2 regions of the Plantactinospora sp. GCM10030261 genome follow, and region 1 is predicted to be linked to the other one. Evidence: riboswitches for the same ligand, from Rfam matches in the RefSeq annotation. Region 1 holds a riboswitch; the other holds the start of a gene.
The links. A riboswitch is a leader RNA that binds a small molecule or an ion and turns the genes downstream of it on or off. The one in region 1 is predicted to bind cyclic di-AMP.

Region 1 (4,197 bases):
AACAACGCGGCGCCGGAGGCGTCGCTGTTCTACGCGGTCTACCTGTTCCAGGAGGCGTTCCGGCAGTTCAACTTCGGCTTCGCGGCGGCGATGGCGTGGCTGCTCTTCGTCATCCTGATGATCCTGACCTTCATCCAGGTCAAGGTCGGCAACCGCTTCGTGTACTACGAGGGAGACCGGTCATGACGACAATCGGCCCCAGCACCGCACCCCCACCGGCTCCCGCGCTGGCCGAGGCGGTCGACGCCGCACCCACCGAGAAGGCGGTCGAGCCACAGCCGCCGCCGACGAAGTGGACCGTCGGCCGAATCCTGCTGACGGCGCTGCTCGTCGGCTTCGCGGCGTTGTTCCTGTATCCGCTGGTCTGGTTGATCGCGGCGAGCCTCAAGCCGGCGAGCCAGGTGTTCGACAACTCCCTCATTCCGCGAACGTGGCGCTTCGACAACTACGTCGAGATCTGGAATCAACTGCCGCTGCTGAACTGGATGTTCAACAGCGTCGCGATCGCGCTACTCGCCGCCGCGGCGGTCTCGATCTCCAGCTCGGTGGTGGCCTTCGGGTTCGCGTACTTCCGGTTCCCCGGCCGCAACATCCTGTTCGGGCTGGTCCTCGGCACCATGATGCTGCCGGCCTCGGTGACGATGATCCCGATGTACCTGATCTGGAAGGAGACCGGCTTCCTCGGCACCTGGGTGCCGCTGTTCGGGGCCAACCTGTTCGGCTCCGCCTTCTACATCTTCCTGCAACGCCAGTTCTACCTCGGCCTGCCCCGGGAGTTGTTCGAGGCGGCCCGGATGGACGGGTCTAGCTACTGGCAGTTGTTCTGGCGGATCGCCATGCCGCTGTCCATCCCGTCGTTCATCATCGTGTTCCTGTTCGAGTTCCAGGCGGCGTGGAACAACTTCCAGGGCGCGCTGATCTACCTCAACGCCGGATCGGTCGAGGACTTCACCGCGCCGCTGGGCATCGCGTACGCCATGACGAAGTACAGCCCGACGGCCGGCGGCCAGGGCGACTACCAGTACGTCATGGTCGCCTCGTTGCTCGTGACGCTGCCAATGCTCCTGCTGTTCAGCTTCGGCCAGCGCTACTTCATCGAGGGAGTGGCCACCCAGGGCCGCAAGGGCTGAGTGCGAAGGTTGGGCCCCTCAGGCAGAGCAGTTAGCGCCTGGCTGAGGGCCTGCCTCGCGCTCAAGCGCGTTCCCGGAGCCAGTGCAGCGCCCTCGCCGCGTCGGAGGCCAGGATCGAGACGTGTCCGTCGTCTGGCGTCGTCCGAAACTCGGCGGCGGCACACCGGCGCGCCAACCAGTCGCCGTGCGCCCGCGGCACCACCCGGTCCCGGTCGCCGTACAGGAGCAGGAGCGGGCCGGTCGTCCGGGCCGGGTCGAAGCCCCACGAGGTTACGTAGGCGATGTCGTCGTCGACCAGTCCGCCAGGACCGTTCGCCAGCGCCGGGTTCACGACGCTGATCAGCCAGGACCACTCGTCGGCGAGGGCAGCGTGATCCGCGGCGGTGAACTCCGGGTCGTACTCGACGCCCGAGAGTTCGTAGGCCTCCTTGGCCGCCCGACCTTCGGCGGCGGCCCGCAGGGATGCCACCCCGGAGGGCACCATGCCCGCGAACCAGTCCAGCCCTTCGGCGTCGTACGGGGCCAGCCCCGCCATGCTGACCGCGCCGAGCACACGATCGGGAAGCAACGCGGCGCAGGCCAACGCGTGTGGGCCACCCCCTGAGTGGCCCATCACCGCGAACCGGTCGATGCCCAGCGCGTCGGCGACGGCCCGGACGTGACCGGCGGCGGACGCCACGTCGCGGCCGGGCCGGCGGGTCGATCCACCGTAGCCGGGCCGGTCGTAGGACACCCAACGGATGCCCAGGTCCGCGGCGGTGGCGAAGAGCGGCTCCGGGGGTGCCCCGATGTTCGGGGTGCCATGGTGCCAGAAGACGGCCAGCCGGCGGTCCGGTCCGGCGCCTGTGTCGTAGACGTGGAGCCGGTGCCCGTCCTCCACCGTGATGTCGGTCTCGATCACTGTCCGAGGTTAGCCGGTCCAGCTGACCAACGACCGGTCAGCTGTTCGGTATTCGGACGGTTACGTCGGGATACTTCCGCCGGCCTTCCGGAGCCGGTCCGGCCACCCAGCGACAGGTGACGACCGCATACCGTGAAACCCTCCGGAAAGGACGATCGAACTGGGCACATGCGCTGGATCGCGGCTGCTCCGATGAGGTAAATTCGCGAATCGGTCACCGCCTCTGGCGCGCCTGGCGCCTGCGGTGCCGCCGCCCAATCGCCGCGAGGCGAGCCGGGGACCCGAGCACCTGGGGCTAATCCGCGACAGCGGTAGGGGCCACTTCCGCCCCGCGCCCGTCAGCTAACCCGGTCGGCGGTTGACGGAAGGAACAGACAGCAACGATGCCGCGCCGACACCGCTGGTTGGCCCCGATCGTCGGAGCAGTGGCGGCGATCGCCGTCCTGGCCACCCCCGCCCCAGCCGCAGCAGACCCGGACGCTCCGGCACCGGATGGTCACGGAGAGACGCAGAAGCCACCACCCCTGCTCAGCGACTGGCTGGAGTCCACGAACCGAGCGTTCGTCCAGGCGAAGGGGAAGCTGGACAAGTCGAAGCAGCGTCAGCAGCAGCTGACCACCGAGATGACCCGGGCCCAGGGTGAGATCGACCGGCTGATGCCCGAGGTGGGAACGATCGCCGCCTCGTCCTACCGGACCGGTCGACTGGGCGGTGCGGCGATGCTGCTCAACAGCGCGTCGTCGGACACCTTCGTCGACCGCGCCGCCCGGCTACACGAGGTCAACCTGGTCAACGACAGCAAGATCGGCGCGCTGAACGACGCCCGTAACCGCGCCACCCAGGCCAAGATTTTGATCGATGTCCAGATCGCGGAGCAGCAGCGACAGACCAACGTGATGGCCAAGCAGAAGCAGGAGGCCGACAAGGCGTTCAAGCTGCTCGGCGGCAACCGGTCGATCCGCGATGTCGGCGTCGCCTCCACCTCGCCGGTGGCCAAGGCCGCGCCCCGGGACTCCGACGGCGGCTGGCCCAGCGAGTCCTGCAACAAGAACGACCCGACCACCTCCGGCTGCGTCACCGGCCGCACCCTGAACGCGTACCACGAGACGCGCAAGGCCGGCTTCACCCGCTTTGTCGGCTGTCACCGCTCCGGCGGCCCGTTCGAACACCCGAAGGGCCGCGCCTGCGACTGGTCGCTCGTCAAGTCCGGGTTCGTCTCGGCACAGAACACCGACCAGCGGCGGTACGGGAACAACCTGGCCGCGTTCCTGGTCCGCAACGCCGACCGGCTCGGCATCTACTACATCATCTGGTACAAGCAGATCTGGTTCCCGACCACCGGTTGGAGTTCCTACAGCGGCCCGTCGGACCATACCGATCACGTACACATGTCGATGCTCTAGCGGCACCGATCCGCACGACCGAACGGCCCTCGGCGAATCCCGCCGAGGGCCGTTTCGCGCGCCGGGGCCTGGCGGGCCGCCCCGAACCCAAGCCATTGATCGGTTATGATCCGCCCCGATTCCGACATTCGGGGGAGGGGTCATGGAAAGTCAGCAGGTAACCAGGCGGACATTGCTGTACGGCACACCGGTGGCGTTCGGCAGCGTCATCGCCGGGTCGGGTGCCCCGGCCGCCGCGGCCCCCACGACGACGTCAGCCCTCGCCGCGACGCCGGCCGCCTCGCCGCGAGACTACGGCGCCGTCGGCGACGGCGTCGCGGACGACACCGCTGCGGTAAACGCCTGCCTGGCGGCCAACCGAGGCGTCGACTTCGGCGGCCCAGAAAGCACCTACCTGGTCACCGGCACGCTGCTCGTCGCCCAGGCGGCACCTCAGGTGATCAGTGCGAGCGGCGCCACCGTCAAGGCCGGCGCCGCCGTCAACCTCATGCGGTTGCGGGGTGCGGGCCACACCGTACGCGGCCTGGTCTTCGACGGTAACGGTCAGGCGAGCGGCCTGGCCGTGATCGTCGAGGGCAGCGCGGCCGGCAGTACGGTCGACCGGTGCTCGTTCACCGACATCGCCGGCTGTGCGGTGAGTATTCAGCCCGGTGCGCACCACACCCGAGTCGTGGGCTCAGTAATGCGTCGGTGCGGGCACGGCTCGGCCGTGGCCAGCCCGTTCAACTGTACGGTCTTCGTCGCGGACGCCGATTTCTGCGCG
Region 2 (4,197 bases), on a different contig from region 1:
GCCCCGGGCCTCGACCCGATCCGCAACTTCATGGACTACACCTACGACTCGTGCATGTACCAGTTCACGTCGGGCCAGGCCAGCCGGATGCTTACCGCGTGGAACGCGTACCGCGCGTCCTGACCGAACCCTCGACGGTGCCGGCTCCGACTCACGGGGCCGGCACCGCCGTTTCCAGCGGAACCTGCTTTCCCACCGGCACCTGGTTGACGCGGCGCGGGCGGGCCCGCCGTGAACCGCCGGACCCCCGAGCCGGGGAAGGCGCCGCCGACGGGTCGAGCCAGACCTGCACCGCGGGACGCTCGGCGGGCCGGCCGGTCAGCGGACCAGGGCCGTCACCACGGCGGGCCAGCATCGCCACGTCCACCGTGAACTCGAAGAGCCGCCAGTCCACCTGCGGTGCCGCCCGCAGCGTGTCGGCCAGCTCGGCCACCCGCGCCTCGTCGGTCACCGGACGGGCCCGACCGGCGACGTACGCCTCGTCGTCGCTGTCCTCGGGAGGAAACGAGTGCAGAGCGTAGCGGCCGTCGCGTTCGAGATCCCGCCGTTTGGGCGAGTCGACCACGAAACAGTAGAGCCCGTCGGGGGTGATCACGGGGGAGACGGGATGCACCCGCGGCCCACCATCCGCGCGCACCGTCGCGAGGTAGCCGAGGCCCGGTCCGTACTGCTGGAGAAGGCCGCGGATGCTCTCGGCGAGGCGGGGCTCGTCGGAGGCGAATTCGGTCCAGGAAGCCATGTGATCAGTCTATCGAACACCTGTACGAGGAGCCACCGCGACACGGCGGGTCCCCCGGTCGGATGACCGAGCCGGCCCGGCCGATATGGTGGCGCAATGCTGCTCTCGGACCGGGACCTGGTGCTCGAGATCAAGGCGGGCAACCTGGGCCTCGACCCGTTCGAGCCCGCCCTGGTGCAGCCGTCGAGCATCGACGTCCGACTGGACCGGCTGTTCCGGGTCTTCAACAACCACCTCTACACCCACATCGACCCGGCGGAGCGGCAGGACGACCTCACCTCGGAGGTGGAGGTCCCCGGCGGCGACCCGTTCGTGCTACACCCGGGCGAGTTCGTGCTCGCGTCCACGCTTGAGGTCATCTCGCTGGGCGACCAGCTCGCCGGCCGACTGGAGGGGAAGAGTTCACTCGGCAGGCTCGGCCTGCTCACGCACTCGACCGCCGGATTCATCGACCCCGGCTTCTCGGGGCACGTCACGCTGGAGCTGTCGAACGTCGCCAACCTGCCGATCACCCTGTGGCCGGGGATGAAGATCGGCCAGTTGTGCATCTTCCGGCTGTCGTCACCGGCCGAGCACCCGTACGGCTCCGAGGTCTACGGCTCGCGGTACCAGCACCAGCGCGGGCCGACGCCGAGCCGGTCCTGGCGGAACTGGCGGACCTGGCCACCCAACCACTGAGCCACGCGGCCCGCTGCACACCTGAGCGTCGAACGGCCCCTTCCCAGGCGCGAAACGCGATAGGAAGGGGCCGTTCGATAACCTATGGGCGGCCGTAACCCACGATGCTGCCGTCGTCGACCCGCTTCATCCGGACGTGGTCACCGCTCTGCGGTGCGTGGACAATCCACCCGCCACCCACGTACATCCCGACGTGCGAGAGGCCGCTGTAGAACACCATGTCACCGGGCTGAAGTTGGCTCCGGCTGACCCGTTTGGTGCGGTTGTACTGCTGGGCCGCGTTGTGCGGCAGGCTGACACCGACCTGGGCCCAGGCCCGCAGCATCAGGCCGGAGCAGTCGTACGAACTGGGTCCGTCCGAGCCCCAGTAGTACGGCTTACCGATCTGGGCACAGGCGAACTTCACCACCTTGCCGGAGTCGCCACCGGGATAGACCGCGGGACACGGTGCCGGCCGGAACACCCCACCGCCACCATTGCCGTACGCCTGGATGCGCAGCTTCTGCAACCGGTCGACCTCGGCGTTGATCTCCTTGGCCTTGGCCCCCAACTCGGCCTCGGACTTGGCGAGCTGGGCGATGAGCAGGTCCAGCGGCGCCTTCTGCTCCTCGTACTTGTGCTTGAGTTCGACCGCGGCCCGCACCTCGCGCTGCCGGTTGCGGCTGTACTGGTCGAGGATCTCCAGCCCGTCCATCAGGCCGGTCGGGCTGCCTGTGGTGAGCAGCGCGTTCACCACCGATGCCTGGTCACCCTTGTAGGCGTTGGCGGCCAGTCCACCGATCTTTCCGGTGACCCGGTCGACCTCGGCCTGCAGCGGCGCGATCTTCTTGGCCAGCGCGTCGGCCTGCTTGCGCTTCGCGCCCAGCTCCTGGCGGGCTGCGTTGTGCTGCTCGATGACCGGTTCGAGCTTGTTCCAGGCGACGTCGATCTGCTTCTCGATCTCTGTCACCGACGGTTCGGCCTGGGCCGGCGCGGCGCCGACAAGCGTGATCGCGAGTCCGGCGATCGCACTGAGGGCGGTGGACAGGACGGACCAACGCGGACGCGACCGGGCGGCGCGTCGACCGGCAATCGCCGGACGAGCGGGCCGCGGTCGCCAGGCATGGCTAGCCACCGAGGCTGATACTCCTTCTCCCCTGCTCCGCCTACCGGGTTAGCTGACGGGTTCGGACGGAAGAGAAACGCCCTACCGCAGGTTCTGCGGATTCACCCCGGTGGTGCGTGGGTCCCCGGTTCGCACGTCGACGATTCGGCGTATCGAGTTGTCGTCGTCCCGGTTGGACTGACCGTCACCGCTCGACGGTGACCAAGAGTAGGCAGGGCGCCTGATGGACGCAAGCCCGGAGACCCGGTGCGTCGTTTAACACTCCGGGCTGTGACACAACGTCACGTCATGAAGGTTTCTTGCATTCGCCTACTTCGAATCGACATCTGTTGACGTGAACCACGATCGCGGGCCAGGGTGACCAGGAAGCATCCCCGGAACCAGGAGGTCCGATGCACCGTCCCGAACCCCCACCGGGCGGCCGTGTCCTGATCGCCACGGCACTGGTCGCGGTGGCGACACTCGTCCCGGCCGGCGGACCGGCCACCGCCGACCCCGGTACCGACGGCCGGCAGCGGGCGTACGCCCGGGCCGCGACCGAGTACGGCGTACCGGAAAGCGTGCTCCTCGGCGTCTCCTACCTGGAGTCCCGGTGGAACACAAACGCGGGCACCCCCAGCACGGCGGCCGGCTACGGACCCATGCACCTCACCGACGCGCGACACGTGCGCAACCAGCCCCGGTCCGGCCACTACGGCCCGGCGGAGGATCCGCGCGGCGACTCGGCCCGGCCCGCGCTCGACGCTCACCGGCCAGTCGCCGACCCCGCACCGGACGCCCCCGCCCTGCAGACCATGGACGCCGCGGCGCGCCTCACCGGAGCCGACCCGGCGGCCCTGCGTACCGACCCGACCAGCAACATCCGCGGCGGCGCCGCACTGCTCACCGCGTACCAGAAGGCGCTGGGCGGGCCGGTCGGTGCCGGCAGCGACCCGGCAGCCTGGTTCGGCGCGGTCGCCCGGTACTCCGGCGCGGAGACCACGGACGCGGCGGCGGCGTTCGCCAACGAGGTGTACGCGACAATCAAGGCCGGCGCGGAACGGACCACCGACGACGGGCATCGGCTGCGGCTGCCCGCCCGGGCGGTCGAACCGGCGCGGTCGTGGCTCGGCCGGGTCGGACTACGCGCACCGAAACCGCGCCCGGACGGGCTGGAATGCCCGACCACCATCTCCTGCGAGTGGATCCCCGCGCCGTACGAGCAGTACGGCCCGACGGTCGGCGACTACGGCAACCACGACCTGTCCGACCGGCCGGGCCGGCAGAAGATCGAGTACATCGTCATCCACGACACCGAGGGCAGCTACGCCACCACGCTCGACCTGGTGCAGGACCCGACCTACGTGAGCTGGCACTACACGCTGCGCTCGGTGGACGGCCACATCGCCCAGCACGTGAAGACGAAGGACGTGGCCTGGCACGCCGGCAACTGGTACGTCAACGCCAAGTCGATCGGCCTGGAGCACGAGGGATTCGCCGCCCAGGGCACCTGGTACACCGAGGCGATGTACCGCAACTCGGCCAAGCTGGTCCGCTACCTCGCCACCAGCCTCGGCATCCCGCTGGACCGGCAGCACATCATCGGCCACGACAACGTGCCCGGCATCACGCCCGCCGCGGTCGCCGGCATGCACTGGGATCCGGGCCCGTACTGGGACTGGTCGCACTACTTCGA

Region 2: it holds a riboswitch for cyclic di-AMP, as region 1 does, so the genes downstream of both, ACFQUZ_RS07925 (NlpC/P60 family protein) here and ACFQUZ_RS23390 (coiled-coil domain-containing protein) in region 1, are expected to answer to the same signal.

What each region holds. Positions count from the first base shown of each region.
Region 1 is NZ_JBHTDD010000022.1:39,475-43,671, reverse strand. Features, by position in the region: gene ACFQUZ_RS23405 (carbohydrate ABC transporter permease) at 1-186, shown strand, start outside; gene ACFQUZ_RS23400 (carbohydrate ABC transporter permease) at 183-1,130, shown strand; gene ACFQUZ_RS23395 (alpha/beta fold hydrolase) at 1,192-2,031, opposite strand; cyclic di-AMP (ydaO/yuaA leader) riboswitch at 2,273-2,404, shown strand; gene ACFQUZ_RS23390 (coiled-coil domain-containing protein) at 2,415-3,434, shown strand; gene ACFQUZ_RS23385 (right-handed parallel beta-helix repeat-containing protein) at 3,577-4,197, shown strand, end outside.
Region 2 is NZ_JBHTDD010000005.1:27,318-31,514, reverse strand. Features, by position in the region: gene ACFQUZ_RS07940 (zinc metalloprotease) at 1-123, shown strand, start outside; gene ACFQUZ_RS07935 (pyridoxamine 5'-phosphate oxidase family protein) at 152-739, opposite strand; gene dcd (dCTP deaminase) at 836-1,417, shown strand; gene ACFQUZ_RS07925 (NlpC/P60 family protein) at 1,500-2,531, opposite strand; cyclic di-AMP (ydaO/yuaA leader) riboswitch at 2,545-2,682, opposite strand; gene ACFQUZ_RS07920 (N-acetylmuramoyl-L-alanine amidase) at 2,915-4,197, shown strand, end outside.